DNA from 4 places in the Clostridium sp. M62/1 genome. Region 1 is predicted to be linked to each of the others. Evidence: riboswitches for the same ligand, from Rfam matches in the RefSeq annotation. Region 1 holds a riboswitch; each other region holds the start of a gene.

The links. Region 1 has a riboswitch for FMN ahead of ribD (bifunctional diaminohydroxyphosphoribosylaminopyrimidine deaminase/5-amino-6-(5-phosphoribosylamino)uracil reductase RibD). Riboswitches for the same ligand answer to the same signal wherever they lie in the genome.
Region 2: another riboswitch for FMN. It lies ahead of LK436_RS10625 (4Fe-4S binding protein); the one in region 1 lies ahead of ribD (bifunctional diaminohydroxyphosphoribosylaminopyrimidine deaminase/5-amino-6-(5-phosphoribosylamino)uracil reductase RibD).
Region 3: another riboswitch for FMN. It lies ahead of LK436_RS17875 (ECF transporter S component); the one in region 1 lies ahead of ribD (bifunctional diaminohydroxyphosphoribosylaminopyrimidine deaminase/5-amino-6-(5-phosphoribosylamino)uracil reductase RibD).
Region 4: another riboswitch for FMN. It lies ahead of LK436_RS06420 (ECF transporter S component); the one in region 1 lies ahead of ribD (bifunctional diaminohydroxyphosphoribosylaminopyrimidine deaminase/5-amino-6-(5-phosphoribosylamino)uracil reductase RibD).

The regions. Positions count from the first base shown of each region.
Region 1 is NZ_CP085988.1:363,642-370,926, forward strand. Features, by position in the region: gene LK436_RS01965 (bifunctional 3,4-dihydroxy-2-butanone-4-phosphate synthase/GTP cyclohydrolase II) at 1-864, opposite strand, end outside; gene ribE (riboflavin synthase) at 884-1,519, opposite strand; gene ribD (bifunctional diaminohydroxyphosphoribosylaminopyrimidine deaminase/5-amino-6-(5-phosphoribosylamino)uracil reductase RibD) at 1,504-2,604, opposite strand; FMN riboswitch at 2,741-2,855, opposite strand; gene LK436_RS01980 (helix-turn-helix transcriptional regulator) at 2,965-3,240, opposite strand; gene LK436_RS01985 (DUF3847 domain-containing protein) at 3,766-4,062, opposite strand; gene LK436_RS01990 (DeoR family transcriptional regulator) at 4,055-4,396, opposite strand; gene LK436_RS01995 (hypothetical protein) at 4,393-4,581, opposite strand; gene LK436_RS02000 (helix-turn-helix domain-containing protein) at 5,066-5,872, shown strand; gene LK436_RS02005 (DUF3658 domain-containing protein) at 5,934-6,896, opposite strand; gene LK436_RS02010 (TnpV protein) at 6,926-7,285, opposite strand, start outside; gene LK436_RS02015 (helix-turn-helix domain-containing protein) at 7,263-7,285, opposite strand, start outside.
Region 2 is NZ_CP085988.1:2,270,748-2,278,032, forward strand. Features, by position in the region: gene aroB (3-dehydroquinate synthase) at 1-170, shown strand, start outside; gene lspA (signal peptidase II) at 236-757, shown strand; gene LK436_RS10605 (RluA family pseudouridine synthase) at 924-1,841, shown strand; gene LK436_RS10610 (AAA family ATPase) at 2,035-2,685, shown strand; gene LK436_RS10615 (SIR2 family NAD-dependent protein deacylase) at 2,834-3,685, opposite strand; gene LK436_RS10620 (protein-ADP-ribose hydrolase) at 3,660-4,442, opposite strand; gene LK436_RS10625 (4Fe-4S binding protein) at 4,439-5,068, opposite strand; FMN riboswitch at 5,468-5,587, opposite strand; gene LK436_RS10630 (pyridoxamine 5'-phosphate oxidase family protein) at 5,600-6,001, opposite strand; gene LK436_RS10635 (NlpC/P60 family protein) at 6,301-7,285, shown strand, end outside.
Region 3 is NZ_CP085988.1:3,848,076-3,855,360, forward strand. Features, by position in the region: gene LK436_RS17855 (PTS transporter subunit IIBC) at 1-471, opposite strand, end outside; gene LK436_RS17860 (LacI family DNA-binding transcriptional regulator) at 880-1,938, shown strand; gene LK436_RS17865 (hypothetical protein) at 1,958-2,665, opposite strand; gene LK436_RS17870 (CD3324 family protein) at 2,983-3,246, opposite strand; gene LK436_RS17875 (ECF transporter S component) at 3,439-4,008, opposite strand; FMN riboswitch at 4,268-4,403, opposite strand; gene LK436_RS17880 (V-type ATP synthase subunit D) at 4,671-5,330, opposite strand; gene LK436_RS17885 (V-type ATP synthase subunit B) at 5,345-6,718, opposite strand; gene LK436_RS17890 (V-type ATP synthase subunit A) at 6,718-7,285, opposite strand, start outside.
Region 4 is NZ_CP085988.1:1,287,771-1,295,055, forward strand. Features, by position in the region: gene LK436_RS06390 (stage III sporulation protein AF) at 1-115, shown strand, start outside; gene LK436_RS06395 (stage III sporulation protein AG) at 57-776, shown strand; gene LK436_RS06400 (SpoIIIAH-like family protein) at 790-1,599, shown strand; gene LK436_RS06405 (Asp23/Gls24 family envelope stress response protein) at 1,870-2,259, shown strand; gene LK436_RS06410 (sodium ion-translocating decarboxylase subunit beta) at 2,782-3,918, shown strand; gene LK436_RS18360 (OadG-related small transporter subunit) at 3,931-4,050, shown strand; gene LK436_RS06415 (pyridoxamine 5'-phosphate oxidase family protein) at 4,212-4,751, opposite strand; gene LK436_RS06420 (ECF transporter S component) at 4,825-5,529, opposite strand; FMN riboswitch at 5,750-5,898, opposite strand; gene LK436_RS06425 (D-alanyl-D-alanine carboxypeptidase family protein) at 6,296-7,285, opposite strand, start outside.

The DNA of each region.
Region 1 (7,285 bases):
CAATACACCAGAACCATTTTCTGCAATCATTTTCATTGCTTTATCTAACTGCTGTCCACAATCACAGCGTAAAGAGCCAAAGGCATCTCCTGTTAAGCACTCTGAGTGGACACGACATAGCACATCGTTTCCATTATTCAAATCTCCCATAACCAATGCAACATGATGTTCTCCATTCAATTTATTGATATAACAATGTGCTTTGAAATTCCCATATTTTGTAGGCATTTCTACAACCGAAACACATTCTACAAGCAAATCATATACTTTTCTGTATTCCTGTAATTCTTTAATTGTGAGGGTAGGTATATGGTGTGTTTGAGAAAACTGAATTAAATCAGGTGTTCTCATCATTTTCCCGTTTTCATTCATAATTTCGCAACATAAGCCACATTCTTTTAAGCCAGCCAACCTCAATAGGTCAACCGTTGCTTCTGTATGTCCATTTCTTTCCAAAGCACCTCCGTTCTTTGCAATCAGAGGAAACATGTGCCCCGGTCTACGAAAGTCAAAGGGATTTACATTCTCAGTCACACACATACGAGCCGTTAATCCTCTTTCTTCGGCAGAAATACCTGTTGTAGTATCCTTATAATCAATAGAAACTGTAAAGGCAGTTTCATGGTTATCTGTATTATCTTCAACCATAGGGGAAAGCATGAGCCTGTTAGCCAGACTTTCACTCATAGGCATACAGATTAAGCCTTTTGCATAAGTCGCCATAAAATTAACATTTTCTGTTGTCGCAAATTGTGCCGAACAAATTAAATCCCCCTCATTTTCTCTCTCTTTATCGTCCATAACCAAAACAAGTTTTCCCTCTTGTAACGCCTGCAATGCCTCTTTTATTTTTTGATATTTCATAATTCCTTTATCCTTTCTGCTAAAATCCGTATCGGCATAACAACTCTTTCGACAACTCTGTTTCATTGCTGTTGTCTATGAGTTTCTGCACATATTTCCCTAATATATCATTTTCAAGGTTTACCATATCCCCGACTTGTTTATTCTTGAGAATTGTTTGCTCCAAAGTATGAGGGATAACGGATACCGAAAAATCTGCTTTCGATACTTTTGCGACAGTAAGACTAATACCGTCAATAGCAATCGAACCTTTTTCAACAATTAGATTTAAGATTTCTCTTTGCGTATTGATTTGATACCACACCGCATTTTTGTCTCTACGCACAGACGATATTCTGCCTGTCCCATCAATATGCCCCGTAACAATGTGACCGCCCAACCTGCCATTCATAGGCATAGCTCTTTCTAAATTCACAAGGCTTCCATGTCTTAACAGGCTAAGAGCCGTTCTGTTCCATGTTTCATTCATCACATCAACTGTAAAAGATTGTCGAGTGAAACAAGTAACTGTAAGGCAGATACCATTGACTGCTATGCTGTCGCCTAAATGTATATCCTCTAATATTTTTGAAGCTTTAATGGATAGTTTACAGTTACAAGTATCTTTCTGTATTCTTTCTACTTTACCGATTTCTTCTATTATTCCTGTAAACATGGATAAATCACTTCGCTTTCTATGAAATAATCATTTCCCACTTGAGAAAAAGCATATGGTTTAAGCATAATGGCGTCATTAGGAAAAGCAACACCTTGACCACTTACAGGGCTTTTTGCACTCCCACCAAATATTTTAGGTGCTATATAAATTTGCACCTCATCAACAATCTGTTGCTCAAGAGCACTCCAATTCATTGCACTTCCACCCTCTAAAAGTAGACTGTCTATCTGCATATTTCCTAAACATTGCATTAAATTCATTAAGTCAATATGATTACCTTTTTTCTTCGTATAAATAATTTCACAACCACATTTTCTGTAAAGAGCAATCTTACTTTCATCAATAGAAGAAGTAGCGATATATGTTTTAATGTCATTCGCTGTTTTGATAATTTTTGATGTAATGGGTGTTCTTAAATCTGTATCACATACGATACGAATAGGATTTTCCCCGTTTTCTAATCGGCATGTCAGTAAAGGGTCATCTTGAATAACGGTATTCACTCCTACCATGATCGCAGTAACCTTATGCCTGAATTGATGTACTTGTTTTCTCGCTTTTTCGCCACTTATCCATTTTGATTGATTTGTATAAGTTGCTATTTTCCCGTCCATTGTCATTGCATATTTCATAAAAACATAAGGAATATGCCTTGTAACATATTTTCTAAAAACTTTGATTAACTGTTGACACTCCATTTCTAAAATTCCTATCACAACTTGAATGTTGTTTTCCTCAAGTACCTTTACACCTTTTCCAGACACAATAGGATTACAGTCTAAAGTTCCGACGACTACTCTTGTAATGCCACTTTTAATAATTGCTTCTGTGCAAGGTGGTGTCTTACCATAGTGACAGCATGGTTCAAGTGTTACATAAAGTGTTGCTCCTACAGGTGACTCCCTACAATTTTTTAATGCATTTCTCTCTGCATGCAATCCACCAAAGATTTCATGGTATCCCTGTCCTATAATTCGATTATCTTTTACAATTACTGCCCCAACCATAGGATTAGGATTGACATAGCCAGCACCTTTTTTTGCCAGTTTTATTGCTAATTTCATGTATTCTGTATCGCTCATTTTTACACCTCCAAAAAAATACATGCCTTGAATAAAATCTATCCAAGACATGCAAAAGAGGATTTATGCGATTAAAGAAAATGCTCTGAAACAATATAAAATCATTCCAGAGCACGCAAAAAAAGCATAAACTTACTTTCATCTTCTTTCATCCAGACTATACTGTCGGCTTTGGAATTTCACCAAATCATGCCTTTCGGCTCGTGGGCTATACCACCGGTAGGGAATTACACCCTGCCCTGAAGATAGTTATTCAATTACGGACAATTATAATATCTGATATTATATCTGTCAATAAAAAGTTTTTTTCTCGTTTATCCAAATACAATAATTTGCAAGCAGGTAAACACAGGTTATTTCTTAATATCCTTTTGTTTGGGAAACTCCATTTTCCCATTTTGAAACAGCCTGCCTGCTAACACCAATCGTTTCAGCAACAAATTCCTGCGTCATTTTGCACTGTGTTCTGTGTACTTTGAGTGCTTCACCCAACGATTTCCTCACTACGGATTTTTCCTGCCGTACATCTTTTGAATGGATATATTTGAGTAATGCACGAACAATAAGGGTAAGCAAACCAACAAAGATACATAAGAAAATTATTCCAACGATTATCATAAATACGGTTACTTTCATTTGACCACCTCCTAATGTTGCTGTTGGCTTCATTTCTCTGTACGGATATATTTAAGCAATGCACGAATAACAAGGATAAGCAAGCCGACAAAGATACATGAGAAAACTATTCCGACTACAATCATAATGATGTTTACTAACATTTGGATGACCTCCTTTCTTTGTTGGCTTTATTCTATCTGAATTACCGTGTTGCTACCACCAACTATCAAGCAATTATCAGTTGCATATCGGTTGCACAATGATAGCGTTCTGTTTTTTGACCTTATTATACTAAATTACCGTAGATAAGGATAGCTCGACTGATAAAACTTGCTGGACGGGAACAGCTTGCAGCGCAAGGTGTTTCCGGGCGGCAAGTCCACAAAAGGGTAGCTGGCGACAGCCAGCGCAGGGGAAGCGTAGCGTCCCCTGTATGATTTGGAGCAGACCATGACTGCGGAAAATCACAGCCCTCCGGCGAGGAGCCTTCGGAGAACGCAATGCACCAACCTTTGGGTGGTGTATAATTGCGCCCTTAGTAAACTAAGGGGGTTCCGGCATCTCCCGTTCCAGCAGTTTTTTCAATAGTTCCTGCGTGTCCTGTCTGTGAAAAATGAGTTTCAACAACAGCATGACATCATCATCTGTCAGGCGTTCCGGTTCTTGCAGAAAACTTTCCAGCATACCGCCACGTGTACAGAGCCGGTGCGTTCGTTCTTTTCGGGTAAGCTGCTTCAGCTGATGCTGCAATGCCTTTTCATCATTGATGGCTTTCCGCAGTTTCTTTTCGCTTTTTTCCAACTCCCGATTGAGTTTTTCCAGCTTTGATGTATCAGGCAAGGGCAGCGTCCTCCTTTCCCGGTATCAGCACATAAATCCTGTTTGGTTCTCCAATGCCCTGACGCACCCGCATGATAAGTCCGGCAGTTTCCAGTTCATTCAGAGAACGCTTGACCGTCATGGAGCTGCGGGACAGGACTGCGGCAATGGCTGTGACAGGGAAGCAGACAAAGAGGATTCCGTTCTCGTCCTCCTGCCCTTTGGAGAGCATAGCGTCCAGCATCCGGCAGTACATGACCTTTGCGGTGCTGCTGACTGGAAATCCTGTCAACGCTCTGGGAAAAGGCATACAGGGCGGCAATGGTGTGTCTATCGTCATAAATTCAAAATTCATTCTGTGTGTTCCTCCTTTTTCTTTGCTCGTTTGGATAAATAACAGGGGCAGTCAATCACAACCGCCCGGAAGCTCTGCTTGCACCCATGCTGGCATTTCCGGCATAATTCGTTGTAAGTGACACGCCCCCGGTCATTGAGGTAAAAGGAAAGCTCATACTTCCTCTTTTTGCTCATTCTCGGCATATTGTGTTTCCTCCCGTTTTAGTGTATGGTTTCGGGGGCGATTTTCGGCAAAATTACAGCCATAGAGCCGCTTAAAATCTCCCGAAGTATCAGCGATAGGGTAGACTATCCCCCTATCAGATTGTCGTGTTTCGGTATCATTTCGGTGTCAGTTCGCCAGTTCTCCCCGGTGTCGTTCCTCCCCTGAATCTCACAGCGGCGTATCGCTCCCTTTGGTACGCTCGTTTCGGTCAGGGTTCCTCCATATCCCTGCCAAAATTCATGGCGCTACATCGCCGGGGAAGCATATCCCACACAGGCTGGTCATTCGATTGGAATAATCCATCGATGAACTACCTGTATCATAGAACATTTTTGTGCCCTGTGCCGTATGTCCACAAAGTAGGAATTAAGGGTAAAAATCAGAAATTTCCACGATTACGGAAAGTGTGATATAATCCAGATAAGCGGCAGCAATGAAACCGTTGGAAAGGAGCGTGTGCCCATGAAAGGAGCAACAAGCATACAGGAACGCCTTTGGGAACTCCGCAAGGACAAAGGCTTAAATCTGGAAGAACTATCAAAACTAACGGGTATTTCTAAATCAGCCCTTGGCAGTTATGAAAAAGAAGATTTTAAGGAAATCAATCATGGCAACCTTATCACGCTGGCAGACTTCTATGGGGTTTCCGTCGATTATCTGCTGTGCCGGACAGAGAACAGGGAGCAGATCAACACGCCACTGACGGAGCTGCATTTGAACGATGAAATGGTTGCACTTCTGAAAAGCGGTCGGATCAACAACCGTCTGCTCTGCGAACTTGCCACCCATAAGGACTTTATCAAGTTTCTTGCGGACATTGAGATTTATGTGGATGGGATTGCCACCATGCAGATTCAAAACCTCAACACCCTTGTCGATACTGTCCGACATGAAATCATAGAACGGTATCGCCCTGGCGAAGATGACCCACATTTGAAAGTGCTGCAAGCCGCCCATATCAGTGATGATGAATATTTCAGCCACATGGTTCTGGATGACCTAAACCTGATTATCCGGGATATTCGGGAAACCCATAAAAAGGATAGTGAGAGTGCGCCCCAGACCACTGTTGCCAATGAACTGAAAGAAAATCTGGAAGCGGTCGAAAATTTCAAGGGCAGCCGTTTGGAAAAACTGGCAGTGCTTTACTGCAAGCAGCTCGGTATCAACTATAAAAATCTGTCAGATGAAGAATTTCGCTGGCTTATTCGGATTCTCCAAAAATCAAAGAAAACGGGAACGCCTATCAACCAGAGGAAAAAACGGTAAAGGAAAACCGCTGTTGCATGGTTTGTTGGATTCCATGTAGCAGCGGTTTGTGCTGTGGTTATTACTTCATTCGTTTTCTTAATATTCGGCGATAATTTGTTTCTCCCTTTGGTGCGTCCTGTATAATTTCCAACACACCATCTTCAAGCATTTTATCAATGCGATTGGAAATCCATACATCACTAATTCCAAGTTGATATTTTCCTAAAACATTACCTATGACAATAGCCATTTTGAATTGCTCTGGCTGTTCCGCAATTTCACGAAGAATGAAACTATCATATATATCTTCTGAAACGCTTTGCAATTTACCATTTAACATTGCACGCAAAGGTGCATTTTCATTTTGAAGTTGATTCCATTTCATAGCACAAGCTGAAAGAAATACAGGATTAGCTTTCTCTTGTAGAGTTATATAGTTTCCCCATTCGCCAGGAGAGACCTCGCCCCATGCTATTTTGGATGTCATAGTATTTTCTTTTCCATATTCCCATGTAGGTAACTTAACCAAATAAATTGTTGTCTGGCAGTTTAAGGGTTGAAGTTGTTTCATAAGCCAATACATACCACAAAGCTCATCTGGATTATAGCTATACCAAATGCGAATTTCTTCCCCAGCTACATATCGTTCAATCACTGAGGTCAATGTAGTTTTAATTTTCTGTATTTTTTCTTCAACCTGATAATCTAAATCCTCTACAAAGCAGACAGACAGCATTTTCTTGAAAACATTTTTCCGCTGTTCGCCAATTCCATTATCAGAAATATCTCCCACACTAAGAGCCATATCAAAACAATAAACATCACAGCTCTTGCCTCCCAATGGAATAGCATTCTCCCAAGCAATGCGTTCTTGTTCCTGTGCTTGAAGCTGTGCTTTTTTCATTTCATCTGAAGATGGAACACTCCCGTCTTCATGCCTCATAAATATTGAAACAGCACTTCCTCTATACTTTCCCTTGCCGTAAGTTTGGGCAATTTTCAAACTTCCACAGGCACTTTCACCAAATACAATTTCAATCATCTTATATACCTCCGATTTAATTGCTCCCGTTATGAATAAATCATCTCATGCAAAACAATTTCTTCTGCCCGGTTATGAATGTTATTGCAACGCTGCACCCATTCCATTTGGTGGGTACGCTTCAATTCCTCGGTTACGCCCTCGGCAGTTTTCATCTGCTCCATGATGGTGTCTAACCGTTCCTGTGCCTGTTCGTTCAGGTCTGCAAGATATGTCCACAATTCCCCGGTCAGTATCAATGTATTCAATCTGGCTGGGTGGACTTCCCTTAAATATTCCCGGTGCATCCGTCCGTACTTTCCGATAGGGCGGTGTTCCTCCGGCAGTTTCAAGTCCGGGATGTAATAATCTCCGACAAGGATATAATCAATTCCGTTTTCCGTTATTCT
Region 2 (7,285 bases), 1.9 Mb from region 1:
TCACAGACGGCCTTGACCGGGATGAGGTGATCGCTGCAACAGCCAATGACAAAAAGATGGATTCAGGCGTGATCCGCTTTATTCTTCTGAGAGAGATTGGACAGGCATTTGTGGACCGCACGGTGACGCGGGAGGAGATGGCTGAGGCCCTTGAGTTGATCTTAAGGTAAAATTCATCTTAAGGAAAAACGCAGAGCGGCGGCGTCTATGATAAATATTCAGGGAGATTATAATTATGAATCAGAAAGCCAGACAGCTTATCTTTTTTGTAGCCGGCCTTATTGTGAGCATAGGCTTCGACCAGTGGACGAAGGCTCTGGCAGTTGCAAAGCTGAAGGGAAAAGAGCCTTTTGTGCTGATTGATGGAGTGTTTGAATTTTTTTATTCTGAAAACAGGGGAGCTGCATTCGGGATTATGCAGGGAAAACAGATTCTGTTTTTTATTATTACAGCTGCAGTGCTTCTTGTGGTCATTTTGGCTCTGGTGAGGATGCCGGCTTCCAGGAGGTATCTTCCTCTGACAGCCTGCCTTTTCCTGCTGGCTTCAGGTGCAGTCGGCAATATGATTGACCGTGTCAGCCAGGGCTATGTGGTGGATTTCCTCTACTTTAAGCTCATCGATTTTCCGATTTTCAATGTGGCTGACTGCTATGTGGTGATCGCTACGTTTCTGCTGATCATCCTGGCATTTTTTGTCTATTCGGAGGAGGAGCTTTCCTTCCTGTCATCGAAGAAGGGAAGGGCAGACTCTGTTTAAGGAGCCTGCGGCAGCCGCAGGGGCCGTTAAAAGGCCAGGAACCGAACGGGCCGGGAAGAGAAGGCCAGGAAAAAAACTATGAGAAAGAGGCCGCAGCAAAAGTCTGTGCAGGGCAGGCTGCAGAAGACAGCATACAGGCCGCTGCCTCTGAGAGGAGGAAAACAGCTTGAGACAGAGCTATGTGGTGCCGGCTGAGGCTCAGGGAGTGAGAATTGATAAATTTCTGTCAGAAGCCTGTGACGGGCTGTCCCGGTCATATCTGCAGAAGCTGCTGAAATCAGAGCTTGTGGAGGTGGACAAACGGACGGTCAAAAACAGCTATAAACTGTCTGCCGGAGAGAAGATTGAATTTGAGGTGCCGGAGGCGGCAGAGCCGGAAATTAAGGCGGAGGATATCCCCCTTGACATTATCTATGAGGATTCAGACATTATCCTGGTCAATAAGCCCAAGGGAATGGTCGTCCATCCGGCTGCGGGCCACTACAGCCAGACTCTGGTAAACGGGCTGATGTACCACTGCCGGGACGGGCTTTCCGGGATCAACGGCGTCTTGAGGCCAGGTATCGTCCATCGGATTGATATGGACACGACAGGTGTTCTGATTGTGTGCAAGAATGATTTTGCCCACAATGCAATAGCAGAGCAGCTCAAGGTGCACTCCATCACCAGAAAATATTTTGCCATTGTCCACGGGGTAATCCAGGAGGACGAGGGGACGGTAGACGCCCCCATAGGACGGCATCCGGTGGATCGGAAAAAAATGAGTATTAACCGGAAAAACGGAAAAGAGGCTGTCACCCACTACCGGGTGCTGGAACGGTTCCGCCAGTTTACCTACGTGGAATGTCAGCTTGAAACGGGGAGGACACACCAGATCCGCGTCCATATGGCAAGCATCGGCCATCCGCTCTTAGGGGACAGCGTCTACGGCCCGTCCAAGATCCCTTTTAAGCTGCAGGGTCAGACACTCCATGCAGGAGTGCTCGGCATTGTCCATCCGAGAACCGGAAATTATATGGAATTTTCAGCCCCTCTTCCGGAATATTTTTCCGAGCTTTTAGATAAGCTTAGAAAAATTGGATAAGCTCAGTCAGAGAAATCTAATCTTCCTTCTGGTTCCGACAGAGCTTTTATGTGCACAATTTATGAAAATTTGTCTAATAGCACATAAATATTTTTTATATGCAAAAAAATAGATGACTTTTCGGAAAATTTGCGTTATACTATCAGTATAGATAGCATAATTATAGTAGTCGGGCAGAGGGGAGTGTGTTATTATGAAACATAATCTTGTGATTACAATAGGACGTGAAAGCGGAAGTGCGGGCCGCCATATCGGCCAGCTGCTGGCCAATGATCTGGGTGTTAAGTGCTATGACAAGGAGCTGCTGACACTTGCGGCAAAGCACAGCGGACTCTGCGAAGAGCTTTTTAAATCACACGATGAAAAGCCTACAAACAGCTTTCTCTATTCTCTGATTATGGATTCCTATTCCGTCGGATATTCGGGAGGCGGTTATCTTGATATGCCTTTAAATCAGAAGGTTTTTCTGGCACAGTTCGATGCGATTAAGAAGCTGGCCGAGGAAGAATCCTGCGTGATCGTGGGCCGCTGTGCTGACTATGCGCTTGCCGACTATCCGGGAATGGTTTCTGTGTTTATCTGCGGAAATGAGGAAGATAAAATCCGCCATCTGATGGAGCGGCACAATATAGAGCGCTCAAAGGCAAAAGAAATTATGATTAAGACGGATAAAAGGCGTTCCAGCTATTACAATTACTATTCCAGCAAGCGCTGGGGAGACTGCAAGAGCTATGATCTGTGCATCAACAGCAGTGCCGTTGGCTATGAAGGGGCAGTGAAGATTATTAAGGCATTTGCAGAGACAAAGATGGAGTATCGGAAAAATAAACCGTCAGAGAAATAAAACAGCTAAATAAAATAGCTAAATAAAACAGCTTTATAACCGCCGTTAAGAAGAGCCGCAGGCTGAGCATTGTTTCAATTGTTTCAATGATTTTCAGCCTGCGGCTCTTTGCTGTGTACGATAAAAAGTATGGGCTGGCTTGGCCGTTTTAGGAATGGAGCGCATTCAAAGTTCTGCCTATATCGCCTTCAATACAAATAGCCTGTCTCTGAATCTCTTTCGGGCAGTAGGCTTCTGAAAGATTTACACAGGCATAGGCGGCCTTTGGATTCTGACAGGTCATCCTCCAAAAAGGATATTTGATGATAGACGGCGTGTTGCCGCCTACGCCCAATTCCAAATAGAGAATATGCATTCTTTCATGGCGGCGAAGAAAATCTTCATAGCGCTGAGCGGCCCTGTGCCAGCCTTCATCTTCGACAAAAGTCATATCTGCCCGCAGATTCATAGACATAGGCGCTCCGCATACGGGGCAGTGGGGCACTAATTCACCGGGCACTTTCATGTCCTTTTGTTCGGTCAGCATCCTTTTGACAACGGCTTCGTTGTCGTAGGTCTTCTGGCTGCAGGGTCTGGAACACTGCCAAAGGCCATAATCGCCCTGTATGTAGAACAGCCTGTGCTTATCAAATCCGGCCTTCTGGAAACAGTGGTCTACATTGGTAGTCAGCACGAAATAGTCCTTGTCCCGCACCAGCCTCAGAAGATCGCCGTATACAGGTTTTGGCGCGTCCAGATAGCGGTTGATGTAGATATACCGGCTCCAGTATGCCCAGTGTTCCTCTAAAGTTTCAAAGGGATAGAAGCCGCCGGAATACATATCGCGGAAACCATACTTTTGAATGAAGTCCCCAAAATATTTTTCAAAGCGTTCTCCTGTATAAGTAAAGCCAGCTGAAGCGGAAAGTCCAGCACCGGCGCCGATGATAACTGCATCTGCAGTATCCAGTTGGTGTTTCAGCCGCGATATTTTATCATAACAGACGTTTGTAGATTTCATAGTCGCTGTCTTTGAAAACATTGAAGATCACCTCGATTCTGTTTGAATTCTGCTGCTGCCATGTCCTGACTGTCTGTATGGCAATCTCTGCCGCCAGTTCATTTGGAAAATGAAATTCGCCAGTGGATATACAGCAAAATGCCACGCTCTTCAAACCGTAAGCTGCCGCTAATTTTAAACAAGAGCGATAGCAGCCTGCCAGCAGTTCACAGTCTGTCTTTGTGACGGTTCCGTAGATGATGGGCCCCACGGTGTGCAGCACATAGCGGCAAGGCAGATTGTAGGCTTTCGTGATTTTTGCCTTGCCTGTGGCTTCTTCTTTCCTCTGTCCAGCCATAATGCGGGCACACTCCATACGGAGCTGTATGCCTGCGTAAGTGTGAATAGCGTTGTCAATGCAGCCGTGACAGGGAACAAAACAGCCCAGTATCCGGCTGTTCGCCGCATTTACAATGGCGTCAGCGGCAAGGGTGGTGATATCGCCCTGCCAGAGATATATTCCCGGCTGTATCGGCGTTAGATTCTCCGGTTCTGTAACGCCCCGCTCTGCAAGCCGTTCCTGCAGATAGGCGTCCTGCACTTTCAAAAATTCTTCACTGGCTGGTACAGGCGGCCGCACATTCATCAGGCTTCGCAAAAGGCGACGCTTATCCGGCTGTCCGGCAGGAATCTCTCTATTTTTATATTCCTCGTTTTCGTTCAGCAAGCAGCGGATAAGGAAGTCAAGCCGCTGTCCCTGGGTAATTGGCTGTGTCATGGGGACTGCCTCCTTTCGACTGCCCCTGCGGGACAAATTTCAAAGCAGTTCCCGCAGTGCAGGCAGTGTTCCTGTTCAATCGCGACGGGCTTTTGTGTAATATCAATGCATTTCTGCGGACATTTCGAGTAGCACAGTTTGCAGCCGATACATTTATCTGTCACAAAGTAGCCAGTTTCCTTTGCCTGTGCGCCCCCGAAAGAAAAACTGGCCCGGTCTATGGGCCGTTTAGAAAGGTCGAACCATTCGCCAGCCCCCTCGTAGATTTTGAACACAGTGAGAGCGCTGCGGGAGGGTATATCTGGATAGATTTTCTCCATGTACAGATTTTTACGGAACAAGTCAGGCAATTTATCCGGGCCGATTTCTTTTGCCTTGCCCTGCACTGATACGGCCACGCAGGAAAGGGTATCTTCTCCCTTCATGGCAGTAAAGGCGATATTTTCATTGGCTTTCAAGCGGTCATAAAAGTTCTTCCCTTTTGCGGTCAGAAAATAGAGGCCGCTTTCATCATAGTCCATGATGTCGATGGCGCAGGTGACGGGCCGCCCCTGGCTGTCCACAGTGGCAAATGCGGAAGAATGGATTTCTTCCGCGATATATTTCAGATAATTTCTTGTCTGCATGATGAATCTCCTATTTCTGTCTGCCCTTTAATATCGGGGCAAGCCGTTTATAAAGCGGTATGGTGGCAAGGCTGATACCGATTCCTTTCAGTAAACTGAACGGAAACGCGCTGAACAGCACAACATCGAGTTTCGTCCTGATGAAGGGAATAAACTGGCCAAAAGAAGCAATCAGCTGGTCCAACGGCATGAATGCTTCAAATACGGGAAGCAGAATAAAATTCAAAAAAGGCAGACACAAAAGAAATAGCAGAGAGCACGGCACTCACTGCGAGCATACGCACATTCTGAATCGACGTTCTTTTTTGCGCGGCAATCGTTTTCATGATTCTCCTATTGAGATATGATTTAGATTAGGAACAATCCCCACAAGGTTTGATTCCTGCGGGGCTGCTCCTGTCATATCTTCTCTCATCCGGACTATTACCGTCGGCAACGGGATTTCACCGTTTCGGCTGCTGATGCAGTTCGCAGACTATCACTGCCGGTCAGGGATTCCACCTTGCCCCGAAGATAGTTGGAAAGCTCTTCTTACAGGTCATACTCCTTAGGCGGATTGCCGGAGAAGTCGGCAATCACAGCGTGAGCGTTCTTCAGGTAGAGCACCTCGAAGATCGGGTTGGCCGCCTCACCATACTGTCCCTTGACAATGGGGTTCCGGATGCACATCTCTTTGGCGGCCATGTTGTTCTCGAAAACGGCCTCGCCGTTCAGACGGATCCACGCATAAGCCGGACTGGAAACAGAAATCTCAATATTGGGATTGGCCTGCATATCCTTGTAGACTTCCTTGGTGCTGTTGGTGCAGAACCACAGCCTGCCATCCAGCTCACCGGCAAACATGAAGGGGCGGCACTTGGCCTTTCCGTCACGGCCTACGGTAGCCAGATACTGTACGGGATTTTCCTGTAAAAATTTAACAACTTCGTTCATGATGAATACCTCCTGTGTTTTCTTATGAGCTTATTGTAATCTCCTTTGTGCGGACTGTGAAGTACGCACAATATTGTGGCATAGTTACCTGTTTGTAACCATGAAAGCCTGACGTTCTGATTCAAAAATTTTGTGATTTGTGATTGATATGGAAAGAGCGTTCGTGATATGTTATTAGTACAGGTTATTTTCAGTTAAGTTTTACAGATGGGAGACAGGCGAAACGCCGAAATACAGATATGACCAATCAGCTCAGAACATACATAGCAGCTGCCGCTACCCTGGCGGCGGCCTCGATTTTGCCAGTTAAAATTTCACAATATACGGACATCAGCGGACTTGCCGCTTTTGAGGAAAATGAAGGCGGAGAGGATGAGAAAAAAAATTTAAAAGAGGAGGCTGTGGTGAGAAAGGCAGGTGCTGAAGCCGGCCTCAGAATAGATGGAAGGAATACGAAAGTGTTCACAGACACAGGTGCCAAAGAAACGGGTGTTCTAAAGAAGGCTGCCTGGTACTGTCAGGAGTTTCTGGAACACCTTCAGCCGTCGAATATGGGAGCCGGATACACCCCGTCTGCCCTCAGTCTGAATCTGGCATATCTCTTTTCACAGCCAGGGAATGCAGCGGGGATGGAGAATCTGATGTTTCAGGAGATACAGAGAGGGCTCTGCCTGCTCAATCCGTCCCATCACCTTCAGTCTCTGGGCGGAAAGCTTTTTGAAAAGCTGAATGAGAAGGAACAGGAGTGGATGTACAGAATTTACCATGATTTGAACCGGCTTCCATACAGGACGAGCATCCATCTGCAGTTTTTAGACGGAGATGCCCAGGCAGATGAAAGCTATACCAACTCACAGGAAATTTTGTCCTTAGCCAGTGTTTATGCCTATTACCACTCCTGGGATGACTATGAAGCAACAGAAGACTATGCCTTTAAATTGTGGGAGCTTTCTCACCAGTATGATATTTCTGTAGGCTCTGTCTATTACTGCGGCGGCTGTGAAGAGGAGGAGAGCGGGGAAACAGAAAGTGTGCCTAAGAGAGAGGTGCTTCCAGAAAATGAAACTCTGAATCAGGAAAAAGCTGCAGAGATTTCAGCTGAAGGGCAGGCAGTGCAGATGCCCTCCGGGCCGGCTTCCGATCCAAAAGCTCAGACAGACGAAGGGGCGGCGAAGGCGGTAGAGAACCATACGGCAAGTACAGACAGCAGAGAACAGAGCGGAGAAACTGTAAGCAAAGAAAATACAGACAATGAAGCAGACAGCGAAGCTGCAGGAAATGCAG
Region 3 (7,285 bases), 410 kb from region 1:
GGCAATCAGCTCTGTCTCTCCTGCCTTTACCGGCCCGTGGAAGATATTCATGCTGCGCCCTCCCAGCCCGCCGCAGACCAGAACAGGGGTGACTGCATTGATCTTTTTCTCCGACAGCGCCTTCAGATCGGCCTCTGCCACCAGCTCTCCTGCCTTCACCTTATCTCCCGGCTTCACGTACGCCTGGAAGCACTCGCCCTTCAGCCCCACTGTCTCCAATCCGAAGTGAACCAGCACCTCTACGCCTTCCTCTGTCCTGAAACCATAGGCGTGGAGTGTGGGCGCCACCGACACCACCTCCCCGTCTACCGGGCTCACAATCCGCCCGTCTGTGGGCTCAATGGCTGCTCCCTCCCCGATAATCTTCTGGGAAAATACCGGATCCGGGACCTGCTCGATGGGAACTGCTGTTCCGGTGACGGGAGCCTTCAGGATAATTCCCGTACATCCTCCTGCTGTCTGCTCTTTCATATATACTCTCCTCCTGTTTTTACCGGCAGGCCTGATGCAAACCGATTATTTACAGCCGCTTTTCCTTTTCGGCCTTCTCCTGTGCCTTCCTGTCAGTCTGCTCTCGCCCGCTATGTTTGCATTATTTAGTGCAATCGTTTGCATTAAATATAAATCCGCTATCATGCAAAATCAATACTTTCGTCATATTTTTTTCTCTTTCTCCCTTTTTTACAAATAACCATCTGCCTTTTTGTGCAAAATTACGCATACTTTTGCAAACGATTGCGCAAAATTTGCAAAACAGTTTGACATTCTCTCCCGCCACATTTAAACTAGATAAAAAAGCATCTGAGCTGTTTTCCCCCTCTTTAAACAGACGTTTGGGGAACTGCCAAAACAGCAAAGCAGCGCAAAGGAGGTTTATTCATGCCAGTTACCATAAAAGACGTAGCCGCACTTGCCGGCGTATCTCCCTCCACTGTGTCCAGAACCTGCAAGGATCATCCGTCCATCAGCCGCCAGACAAAGGAAAAGGTGAGAAAGGCCATGGATATCCTGGGCTATGAGCCAAATTTTCAGGCCAGCAGTCTGGCCTCCCAGAACTCCAGAACCATCGGGATCATCCTCCCGCCGTCTGAGCGTGAGACTTATGAAAACTCGTTTTTCCTGGAGGTCATCCGGGGCATCAGCCTTTTGTGCAATCAAAAGCAGTATATCAATACTGTGATCACCGGAAAGGACGAGGAGGAGATCCTGAAAGCCGTCAAAACCATGGCGAAAAACGGCATGGCGGAGGGCTTTATTGTCCTCTACTCCAGGGAGAAGGATCCGATTATCAGCTATCTGTTCGACGAGGGGCTTCTCTATGTGCTGGTGGGAAAGGCTTTCAGAAATGCCAATCAGACTATCTATGTGGACAACGACAATGTCCTGGCCGGCAGGGAGGCTGCCCAGTATCTGATCTCTCTGGGGCACAGGCGCATCGCCTACCTGTCCGGCGATCACTCCCAGCTCTTTGTGGGCGACAGAAAGGCCGGCTGTATGCTGGCGCTGACAGAAAACGGGCTGCCAGTGCGGCAGGAATACTTTATCGAAGCCTCCATCTCCTCCGAGGCCGGGCGCTGTCAGCTTGAGGCCCTTTTAAAAAGTCCTGAGCGGCCTACCGGCATCATCGTCAGCGACGATATTCTGGCCACCTGGCTGGAACGCCTCTGCACGGATATCGGGATTCAGATCCCGGAGGAGCTTTCCGTCGTCTCCTTCAATAACTCCATCTTTGCAAAGCTGACAAGACCTCAGCTTACCTCTGTTGACGTCCACTCCCTGCAGCTGGGCACCGAAGCCGCCGCACAGATGATCAGTCACATTGAAAACCCGAACCTGCTGGCCACTAAAACCATCGTGCCCCACCACATGGCAGAGAGGGAGAGCTGCAGACCGCTCCCCTGTACAGGTGCACATGGTGATGAAGCGAGTCTGCTGTAATATGCATCCCGGTCCTTTTTTATCCGGCCGCCGGAAACCTGAAGGTTCTGACCTGCTCAAAATGATTATTCTCCACATAGCAGACGGCCTGCTCCCTGGCGGAGAAAACGAAAGAAACTCTGGTAGCCCAGGGTCCCTCCTGCCGGACGGCATGGAGGAGAGAAAATGCGTCTGATACCCCAAAGGTATTTCCGTATTGACTCAGAATCCTCCCAGCTCTTTCGTATCGGTCATCACCCGGAACCAGGAAAGGGCGAGTACTTTCCGGGGAGAGCAGGGAATAATTTGTCATGAGAGAATACCTCCCCGTATCTTCCCTGCAGCCGATTCCAGGCTCAATCACCAGCGTGCGCCCTCCTTTGTCGGACAGCACGGCCTGCATAGTCGCGTCCGGTGCATAGACAATCTTCTTTGTCCCGGCGATGGAACAGGCCTCGTCGAATGTGATCTGTGCCCGGATAAACTGCTCCGTCAGATCTGCCACTGTCACACAGCCTTCCCTGTCCTCATAGGTCCCTGCGGGATTTCCATGGACATACAGCAGTGTTCCGGCATTGCCGTTTCGGTGAACACCGTGATAGGCATGCCGCGCTCCGTCAGGGCGCAGAATTCCAATATAGAATCTGTCCTCTTCCTCCATTATCTGATAATCCCAGACAGCGGGATCTATATCAAAATTAAACCCGGTGATCACCTCATCTCCCCGATAGACAAATCTGGTACACATATCCTTCCTCCTCACTGTTTTTCTTTTTATCATACTCTGTCTGCATGCGCAGAACAAGACACGGGACTTTACAGAATGAAACTGTACCAGATCAAAAGTCCCCAAATGAGGAAGCCCGTTCTCATACCTTCCCCGCCGGTGGGAGGCTTGCCGGCGCGGGGCCGCCGGAGCCGTCAAGCTCTCCTGCGGCCGGGTATGTGTGTACTCGGGGAGTGCCCTTATTTTTGAGAGGCGCCGTGTCTTTTGAAAGGGACAAAATCTTTAAATCTTTGCAACAGATCAAAAAGACAGGGGCCCGTCATCGAGGCCCCTGCCGGTTATTTCTGATAAATGATTTTTCGTATGGCATGTACAGACAGACAGTATTTTTCAGCCAGTTCCTCCGCAGAGACCCCATTTCGGTACTCCGCTGTGATACGGCTGTTTCGCTGCTGCAGTTCCTGCCGGTACCCGGATACTTCTCCCCACCGCTTTTGCTGTGTCTGATCGGTTGGAACGTAGATATATCCTTCCTGGATATATCTCTGCAGCTCCCTGACTAACGGTTCTGGCAGAAGCACTCTCGCATTGATATACTTCATGCAGGCTTCCTCCTTGAAATAATCGCCAGGAGGCAAAGCCGGCATCTCATTCTGCGACTATTATATCTCCATGCAAGCGTCGCAGCCTGCCGGCTTTGCATGGAGCCATGCCTCGTTGAGTTTCATCTCCACCCCTTCCTTCCGTCATTCACCTGTTCTGCTGTCATCCTCCGTTCTCTGCTTGGAACGCATTTAATTCCGTTTCAGGAAATTGGAGATCCGCTTGTACAGGATAAAGGTGACAAGGCCGTTGATTCCCGCCTTGATAACATTAAAGCCTATGATAAAGGCCATCAGATCCCATACCACTTCCCTGGTCACACCCATAAACAGAGGTGTGATAATCAGGTTTGCCCCTACCATGACAGCAGCCATGGCCGCTGTGCCCGCCGCCAGCCCGATCACGGCAAAGGTTTTTGTCTTTTTCCTGTGATAGATGGTTCCAGCCGCCACGACAAGTGTTCCCGTAGCGATCAGGTGCATAAGAATCCCGTAGAGTCCGCTTCCTGCGCTGACTGTGACGCCCTGGATCACCGAGGTCACAAGGGTGAGCGCAAGGCCCGCAGCCGGTCCAAAGGTAAAGGTTCCTATTAAAATCGGAATATCAGCCGGATCGTACTCCAGAAACGCAACCGCCGGAAACAGCGGAAAATGGATAAGGTACACAAGCACAATGGAAACTGCCACAAGGGAGCCCATCTTTACAAGGCGCAGAGTCTGATCCCTGCCTGTCTGAGAATAGCGGGTCATCGTTTTGTTCATCTTCAAATTCCTCCTGATAGAAAAGTATGCCTGCAGTTTCCGTTTCTGTGATTGACTCTCCGTTTTCCTCCCGGGCGTCTCCTGATACCTCATATCTGCTCTCTGCTGACACCCTGAAGCACCTTCACACAGGTTATCCTTCACAAAAACAGACCTGCCGGGCCGTCGGCCCTGAATGCTGTGAATATAGAAAAGAATCTGACAGGAAACAAAAAGGTCCTGAAAATAAATTTCAAGACCAGAAAAATACATAACCGTATTTTTGTTTCTTTCATCCGGACTGTACCGTTGGTATGGGGTTCCCACCCATTCTGCCCTCCAAAGGAAAGCTCGCGGACTCGAAGCCAAAGCTCATCACCGCCAGTGAGGAATTTCACCTCGCCCTGAAACAGATTTTTCTACTACATAGTAGCACGTATCAGAAGCCGTGTCAAATATTAATCACCATTCCCCCATCTGCCCTCCCCTTCCATTCCCTCCATCAAAGAAATTCTCGCTTACACCCTCCTCCGCCTGACACTCCCTTCCCCTCCACAAAAGCCCCCTCGCTTACACTCCCTCCCCCGCCCGACACTCCTCCCCCCGCCATAAAAGAAAAACTCAGAAACCGTTCCCTCGGTTTCTGAGTTTTTGCTTTTATGGCCTACTTTTATGCCCTACTTTTATGCCCTATCTTTATAATGATGTGCCTCCTCCAGCATCATATCCTTCACCTTCATGAGCCGGATCTGGGTACTCCTCTCATTCTCATCCAGCTTCATGGTAATATATTTGATATTCCTCTGGGTTTCCGGGATGATGACATGTTCCAGGGCATTTACCCTTCGTCTGGTTTTTTCAATCTCCGCCGCCATAAGCTGGCAGGCTTTCTCGGTCTGTGCAAGCTTCAGCATCTCCGGCAGCACGTCCTGCAGAGACTTTACAGCTCCGTCCAGATCGCTGGACGTAAAGGCGAAGCCGTAGGGATAAATATCATGTTCGCTGGCCGTCCTGGTCTTGTACTCAAACACGGGTATGTCCACGCTCATGATATTCTTTTTCCCGGCTTCCAGATACACCTCCTGCTTCGGCGCCATCAGAGCGGTGTTCAGGGCCTGTTCGCTCATTCCCGCCCTGGCAATGACAAAGTTTAAATTCGCGCTCCGTATTCCGTCCTCCACTTTCTGTCTGAGAGCCATATTTTCCCTGACCAAATCGAGGAACTGGCGCATCAGCTCATCTCGCTTGTCTTTTAAGAGCTTGTGGCCTCTGACAGCTGTGGTCAGCTTTTTTTTGAGCCTTGTAAGCTCCATTCTGGTGGGGTTCACCTGGGCCTGAGCCATGCTTCACACCTCCCCTATTCCTTCCCGTAGTACATATCCAGGAACTTGTCGTCGATTCTCTTCAGCTCGCTTCTCGGAAGGATGGAGAGCAGCTTCCAGCCAATCTTTAAGGTTTCCTCAATGCTCCTGTCTGTCTCATAGCCCTGGGAAACGTACTCCTTCTCAAAGGCGTCGGCAAATTTCGCGTAAATCAGATCCACGTCGGACAAGGCCGCCTCACCCAGAATAACCATCAGCTCCTTGGCCTCCTTGCCCCTTGCGTAGGCTGCAAAGAGCTGGTTCATGGTGTTGGAGTGGTCGGCTCTCGTCTTTCCCTCGCCGATTCCCTTATCCTTCAGACGGGACAGGGACGGAAGCACGTCGATAGGCGGCATAACTCCCTTTCTGTAGAGCTCACGGCTCAGGATGATCTGCCCCTCTGTGATGTAGCCCGTCAGGTCCGGGATCGGATGGGTTTTATCATCCTCGGGCATGGTAAGGATCGGGATCATGGTAATGGAGCCAGTTTTCCCGTTCTGCCGCCCTGCTCTCTCATAGATGGAGGCCAGATCCGTATACATGTATCCCGGATAGCCGCGGCGGCCCGGAACCTCCTTCCTGGCCGCGGAGATCTCTCTCAGGGCATCGGCATAGTTTGTAATATCCGTCAGAATAACCAGCACGTGCATATTTTTTTCAAAGGCCAGGTACTCCGCCGCCGTCAGCGCCATCTTCGGGGTGGCGATTCGCTCTACGGCCGGATCGTTTGCCAGATTGATAAAGAGCACGGTCCGGTCGATGGCTCCCGTCTCCTTAAAGCTCTCCGTAAAGAAGTGGGACTCCTCGAAGGTAATTCCCATGGCTGCAAAGACAACGGCAAACTGCTCATCTGTCCCCCGCACCTTGGCCTGTCTTGCAATCTGGGCCGCCAGGTTTGCGTGGGGAAGGCCGGAAGCCGAGAAGATGGGCAGCTTCTGTCCTCTTACCAGAGTGTTCAGTCCGTCGATGGCAGAAACTCCTGTCTGGATAAACTCCTGGGGGTAGCTTCTGGCAGCCGGGTTCATGGGAAGTCCGTTAATGTCCCTTCTCTCGTCCGGAAGGATCTCAGGCCCTCCGTCGATGGGGCGTCCCAGTCCGTCAAAGACGCGTCCCAGCATGTCCTCAGACACCCCAAGCTCCATGGTCCTTCCCAGAAAACGCACCTTGCTGTTGGAAAGGTTAATTCCTGTGGAGTTCTCAAACAGCTGTACCAGGGCATTGCCCCCGTCGATCTCAAGGACCTTGCAGCGCCTTGTCTCTCCGTTTGCCAGCTCAATCTCTCCCAGCTCGTCGTAGGTCACATTCTCAACGCCCCGCACCAGCATCAGAGGACCTGCAACCTCCTGTATGGTTCTGTATTCCTTTGGCATTAGAAGTCCTCCCTTCTGAGCACGTCGTCAATTTCCTTCCCAAGCTCCTCTTTAACTGCCTCGTATTCCCTCTCAATCTCATCGTCCGTCACGTATTTGAAACGGCCGATCTTCTCCCGCACAGCCATCTTGATTAACCCCTGCACGTTTGCCCCGTTTTCCAGGGCCTTCCTTGACTCATCGTAGAAGGCGAGCACCAGCTTCATCATGAGGAACTGCTTTCTCAGGGACGTATAGGTGTCAATCTCGTGGAAGGAGTTCTGGTGCAGAAAGTCCTCGCGGATGGAGCGGGCCGCTTCCATCTTAAGGCGATCAGAAGGCGACAGCGCATCCATGCCTACCATCTTTACAATCTCCTCCAACTCTGCCTCCTCCTGCAGAAGGCTCATCATGCCCTGACGGCAGGTCATCCATTCCGATGAAACGTGCTCGTTGAACCACTTGCCCATGTTGTCCACATAGAGCGAATAGCTGGTCAGCCAGTTGATAGCCGGGAAATGCCTCTTGTAGGCCAGGGACGAGTCGAGTCCCCAGAATACCTTCACGATGCGCAGCGTCGCCTGGGAA
Region 4 (7,285 bases), 920 kb from region 1:
GGGCATTGCAGGCAGCAGGGAGGCCATAAAAATAAGAAAGGAGATTGCAGAGTTCTATGGACTGGAAGAAAGCCATATCAAAGTTCAGATGGGGAAAGGGCGGGACGAACCGTGACAAGCTGGGCCCTGAGAAGTGGGCAGTACTTCTGGTATGCGGAATTCTCCTGCTGCTGCTCGCCATTCCTGCGGGGAGAAAGCAGAGCGCGGCCCAGACTGCCGAAGCGGCGGCAGCGGGAACAGAAGAAGCGGGAACAGGGGCTGCGTCAGGAGAAGGGGAGGATGCCGTCGAGGGGCTGTTTACGGGAAGAGAAAATTCCGGAAAAAAAGGTTCCGGCTCTCTGACTGCCCAGACCGGGGATGATTTCATTGACAGCCAGCTTGCCTATGAAAAGCAGATGGAGGAACGGGTGAAAGAGATCCTTAAAAATACAGAGGGAGTGGGGGAAGTGGACGTGATGATTGTATTGAAATCCTCGGAGGAAAAGGTTCTTCATGTAGACCAGACGAAAAGCCGCACATCTACAGAGGAGGAGGACAGCGCAGGGGGAAAGAGAAAAGCCATGAGCGAGGAGGTATCGGGGACGTCCGTTTTTTCAGAAAACGGCTCAGAAAAAGTCCCTGTGATCGAGAAAGAGCTCCGGCCGGAGATAGAAGGGATTGTGGTGAGCGCCCAGGGGGGAGGAAATGCCGCAGTCAGGGCCGAAATTTCAGAAGCCATGGAAGCATTATTTAATATACCGGCACATAAAATAAAAGTATTAAAGAGGGTGGATTAAAGGAGCGAAGATTATGAAAATGAAACGAATTTTTAGACGCAACCAGATTATTATCACCACGCTGGCCATCATGATAGCTGCTGCCGGATACCTGAATTATTCAGGGCAGGAGGAGGTGGGGGGACCTGTCTATGAGGCGGGGGTTATGGAAATCTCAGATGAGGACATTTTGGCGGAAAACAAGGCGGCTCAGAGCGGACAGCAGGACAGCGTGAATGTGGACAGCGGTGAGGCGAAGGAGTATCAGGAAATTGCAAGCCTTGACAATGAACCGGATGCAGAGGCAGCCGATGCTGAAAATGCAGAAGCAGCCGGCGCCCAGGCAGAGAGCCAGGACGCAGAAGCTGCTGGGTCAGGAGCGGCAGATGCAGGAGAGACGGGGATGGAAGCCGGCTCATCAGAAGCAGATTCCGACTCCGGCATCGATAATCCCGGGGAAGCTGTCCTCACAGGAGGAACAAGTGTTACCGACTACATAGCGAATGAACAGTTAAACAGAGAGCAGATCCGGGCAAAGAACAAGGAAACTCTGATGGAGATTATCAACAACGAGAATATTGACAGCGTGTCCAAGGAAACGGCGGTACAGGATATGATCGACATGACTGCCATCGCGGAAAAGGAAAATGCGGCGGAAACCCTCCTCATGGCAAAGGGATTTGCCGATCCGGTGGTAAGCATCACAGACGGAAAAGTAGATGTGGTCATCAATGCCACAACCCTGACGGATCCAGAGCGGGCGCAGATTGAGGATATTGTAAAGAGGAAGACAGAGGTGACGGCTGACAATATCGTAATCACCCTCATGCAGCTTCAGGAATAGAGAGTGTTTCAACTGACCCCAGAGGCCGGCTGAAGAGACCGGTCCACACAGCTTTTTAGGGCTCCTGCCCAGAGGTTTATTCTTGCAAACCTCTGCCTATCTGCTATAATGAAGCTATGGCTGCTGCTGCCGGAAATACAGAAACGCCGGAATATATTTCAAAAAGGGAAAGCCCCTGATTTCTGGCTGAGCCTATGATATGGAAACTTTGAAGTGCTCTCCCAGGAGAGAGGCGGCAGCGCCGTAAAAACAGGACAGGAGGTAGCGGGAATGCAGATGGAAACTGAGAAGAAGGACACACAGGAGCTGAGCCGGAAGGAAAAGCTGGGAGAAGTAAAGATTGCGGATGAGGTAGTCGCCATGATTGCAGGTCTGGCTGCCACGGAGGTGGAAGGCGTAGATTCCATGGCCGGAAATATTACCAATGAACTGGTGGGCAAGCTCGGCATGAAAAATCTGAACAGAGGCGTGAAGATAAGTGTAGACGACGACCATGTCTCGGTGGAGCTTTCACTGAACATGAAATATGGCTACAGCATTCCTGATGTAAGTGAGAAGGTTCAGGAGAGGGTCAGGACGGCCATTGAAACCATGACGGGGCTGACTGTTCTGGAGGTAAATATCAAAATTGCCGGCGTCAGTATGAGCGGACTGAAATAGAGACGGCAGGACAAATATGGTAAGAAAATGTTAAGAATTCGACAACAAACACTTTCTTTCTTGACTCAAGCGGAAATCTGTGTTAAGATTTTTCACGTTAAAAGGGAGTAGTTGCCAACATGCAGTCAACATACGCCGGGCGAGGAACCCGTGGTTGCATGTCTTTTGTATGGAAGATACGATACAGAAGAACAAGACTTTTAGCATATGCTTATATGCTGAAAGTCTTTTTTTGTGCCATGATAACCACTGCCTTCGCTGCCCTATATGCTGCAGGCTGCCTGAATTTCTGACGGCTGTCCGATACCGCTGCAAGACAGAGACGGGACGTCATAGGAGGGAATTCTGCGGTGAGGGAATGCCGGACCGCTCCAGGACAGGCATAAAGTGAAAGGCCAGCGGAAAAGCCGGGCTTTTCTGTTCCGGAAAGCATAAAATGCTGAGAGCAGGCGAAACTTAAAAGAGGCATAAACTCCCAAAACGAAAAACAAGGGAAGAGAAAAGAAATTAGGAGGGAAAGAAATGGACTTTTTACTGGAAGGCATCATGGCTATCACACCACAGCAGCTGGTCATGTATGTTGTAGGAGTTCTCCTTATCTGGCTCGCAATCAAGAAGGGGTATGAGCCGGCTCTGCTTCTGCCTATGGGGTTTGGAGCAATCTTGGTAAACCTGCCATTATCAGGCGTAATCAACCAGGTTATGGAAGGCGTAGGTGAAACGCCAGGTATTATTCAGTGGCTCTTTGAAACTACAATTGAGGCTTCTGAGGCGCTTCCAATCCTCTTATTCATCGGTATTGGCGCCATGATTGACTTTGGGCCTCTGCTTTCACAGCCGATCATGTTCCTGTTCGGTGCAGCGGCACAGTTCGGTATTTTCTTTGCTATTATTGTAGCAACTCTGCTGGGATTCGACCTGAAGGATGCGGCATCCATCGGTATCATCGGTGCAGCCGACGGTCCTACATCCATTCTCGTATCTCAGGTGCTTCATTCTGACTATGTGGGAGCGATTGCGGTAGCGGCTTATTCCTATATGGCTCTGGTTCCGATTATCCAGCCATTTGCTATCCGCCTTGTGACGACCAAGAAGGAGCGCCGCATCCATATGACATACAGCCCGAAGGCAGTTTCTAAAACTACAAAGATTGCCTTCCCGATTATCGTTACAATTATTGTAGGTCTGATTTCTCCGGCATCTGTTGCCCTGGTAGGCTTCCTGATGTTCGGAAACCTGATCCGCGAGTGCGGTGTGCTGCAGTCCATGTCCGACACAGCACAGAATGAGCTTGCAAACCTGATTACACTGCTGTTAGGTATCACAATCTCTTTCAGCATGAGAGCTGATGCTTTCGTCCGTATTGACACAGTTCTGATCATGTGCATCGGTCTTGTGGCATTCATATTCGATACAATCGGCGGTGTTGTCTTTGCGAAGATTATCAACCTGTTCCGCAAGGAGAAGATTAACCCGATGATCGGCGGTGCCGGAATTTCCGCGTTCCCAATGTCTTCTCGAGTTGTTCAGAAGATGGCTCAGGAGGAAGAGAAGGGCAACATCATCCTGATGCATGCTGTAGGTGCTAACGTATCCGGCCAGATCGCATCCGTAATCGCAGGCGGCCTTGTTATCAAGCTGGTGACACAGTTCCTGTAGGAGGAAAAAATTATGATGGACAATCTTATAATCGCCCTGGAAATTATGGCGCAGGGAATGAGCGGTATTTTCGTAGTCGTTATCCTGATTACCCTGGTTGTAATGCTGATGGGAAAGATGAATAAAAAATAACTGAAAACACTGACAACAGTGAAAAAGGCCCAGGGCGTTATGCCTTAAGGCTAAAAAGGGGAGCTCTAGTTCTGCTCAGGCGGACTAAAGCTCCCCTTTCTTCATTTTCTGCCGTTCTTCCTTCTGCTTCTGTGCTTTGGAGTTCCTGTTCTTCGTAGTTTCTATCCTTCGGAGTTCCTGCCCTTCGGAGCTCCTGTCTTTCCAGGCTCCTGCCTTTCTACATCATAGGGCTTTACTGACACACTCTGCTTCTCAAAATCAATAAAAATCTGATAGGCGTACTCATCCTCGCCGCTGGTATCCCAGATTTCCACGAATTTCGGCGTCACCTCAATCAGAATTTCAGTATCCTCATGGCTGTAGGCGTTATAGCTTTTCCAGAGATATTTCCTGTAGCCTTTCTCAAAACGCCTTCCTGGCTCCTGTGTCACAAGTCCCAGGTTTCTGGCAGTCCCCTCCACCTGGACGCCGCTCCAGCACATGGCCACCCGGGGATTTTCAAAAAGCTGTTTCGTCTTCCGGAAATTTTTGTCCGTCTTAAAGTAGATTTTTTTGTCGTAAAAAAGGCAGCTCACATTGCGCACCATCACATAGTCGTTTACGCTGGAGGCCAGAGCCATGATTTTCCACTGACCCAGCTGTTCAAACATCAGGGCCGTGGCCTGCTCAAAGGTGAGATTTTTTTCTCTGCTGAATTTCATAATTCGGTTTCCTTTCCTGTTAAGTCTGTCATCTGCGCTGTTTTAAAGAGACCTGACTCAGGCTGTCTGAGTCCTAGCTGTTCGGATGTTCCGTGCTGCCCTTCTGGCTGCCTTCATCCGAATTTTTGATCCTGACAGCTGCCGGCTGTCGGGAGGGCTGGCTCTGCCCGCCCTGGCAGGAGACAAACTGTTTGATATGGCGGCTTATCTTCTTGTAGACGGCAAAGGCCAGAACGGACAGCACTCCGTTTTTTATGAGGTTGAAGGGGATGATCCCCAGGAGAGCCAGAGATAATTCTGTGGAGAGAAGAGGGTTGACTGCCCGGCACATGGACAGAATATCATCCATCCCAATCCCCATAAAGGAGGTATAAAAGGGGATAATGATATAGAGATTTGTAAATACGGCAGTCACCGCACAGATGACGGTCCCGGCAGACATGCCGATGACTGCCCTCAGCTTTGTCTTGCGGGTGCTGTAGATGAAGACAGCCGGAAGCACGTAAGCGCAGCTTAACATAAAGTTTTGAAGTTCTCCGGTCCAGGCAGAGGAGCTGCCCTGCCAGAGTATTTTCAGGATAATTTTCAGGGTAATAATTGCCAGAGCGGCGAAGGGCCCCATGGTAAATCCGCCGATGATCTCCACCAGGCCGGAAAAGTCAAAGTCCATGAACGGCGGCATAAACGGCAGGGGAAATCGAAAAAACATCAGGGCTGCCGAGAGTCCCCCCATAAGTCCGCAGAGTGTCAGCTGTTTTGTGTTCAGTTTCTGGTTCATTTTTCTGTCCTCCTGAAATTTGATGATAACACAGAGGGAAAAGTCCGCCCTGTGCGCTGCCGTGACAGTCCTGTGTTCTGCAGGGGTTTATCACGGTCTGTTTCGCCTTACCGGGCATCCTTCTGTGCTTCTGCCCGCAGGCTTTTGCCGTGCAGCCTGAAAAAGCCGCCATACAGCAAAAAAGCCTGAAAACACAACGGTCTTCAGGTAGAGTTACAGAAAACGTCTTTTCTCATCCGGACTGTAACCGTCGGTTCTGGAATTTCACCAGATCAGCATCAGGCCTTATACGCGTTTTACGCGCTTTACGCCGTCAGGTCATGGACTGTAACCATCGGTAGGGACTTCCACCCTGCCACAAAGACTTCAGATATGGAATTGTATCAATGTGTCTTTCGACGTCATCTATAGTTTGAAGTATATACCCTGAAAGGGAAAATGTAAAGAGAAAATTTCAAAATTTCAAATATTTTAGTTACAGTTCAGCCATGCGAAGATTCCGACGCCAGACGCTTCTTGTCCGCTTTAAGCGGGCAAGAAGATATATGGCTGAACTGTTACTAATTTTATAACTATTTCCCTGTACAGAAATTCATTGAAACGGCTGCTCAGCGGCTGGGGGAGGCGGATGCAGGAAACAGGAAGGGAAGAGTCGGAGCTGCAGAGCTTTCGGAACGTGGGAACGGAGAGACAAAAGAGGATGCCTTCTGCAGAAGAAGGCATCCTCACTGACAGGGAATCTCTGAGGCAGAGGAAGGCACACCTCTTATAAAGGTCCCTGCTCTTCCTCAGAGTCAAAGTCTTTGCTGACATCTTCGATGTGTTTCTCAGAGGAAGCTTTTTTCTTCCTGCGGCCGGAACGGCCGGCAGATGAAAGGCTCTGCCCGTGTTCGGAGGCCAGGCGCTTTCTCTCATTGAGCAGCTGGAAGAACTCTTCCTCCGTGTAGTTTTCCTCCCGGAGCCTCTGCATACGGCGTTCACGGCGGCGTCTCAAGTCCTCGGCCTCTTTCTTTCTCGAGTATACAGTGTAGGCTCCGATCAGAGCCGCTGCCAGAACGAGAAGAGAAACTGCGACAGCCGGAAGGGTTGGGGCGGGGAGAGAGAAGCCCGCGCCGGATTCGCCGGGAGCCTCAGAGCTGCCGGAATCAGGGGAAGAGGATTCTGCTTCGCCGGTTCCTGTGCTCTCACTGGAAGCAGGCACTGCACTTTCTTTTAAAAGCAGGTAGGCCTGTCCGATTTTTCGGTCGTTGTAGGTGTACTGGAGAAGGGCGACAGCGCGGTCGGGATGGCTGTCAGGAAGAACAGTCACAAGCTCCAGGGCGGCATCCTGGAAGGAAGCGTCCTTTGGGATAGTGATGACAGTTCCTGCCTCGATTTCCAGATCAGACGGGCTGTATTCGGTTCCGTTTACAGCCACGGACTCCTCCCCTGTGACGTACCGGGTTTCATTGTCCGGCACGGAAAGGTTCTGAAACCGTTCAAATCCGAACTGAAGCAGGTTCTTTCCGTCCAGGAAATAGTTGGGGGACGGCTGGCCCTTCAGGATGACAGAGATCAGACATCTGCCGTCCTCTTCTGCACAGGTGACAAGGGTGTTCCCGGCCAGGGAGGTGTAGCCCGTCTTTCCCGCCTTGGCGGCCGGATAGTAAAGCTCGCTTGTCTCGTCCTCCGTGATGATCAGCCGGTGCTCATTGGTGCAGGTGACGCCGTTTGGGTTGTTGATGGTAGCAGGCAGCTTGTAGGACTTTGTGCTGGC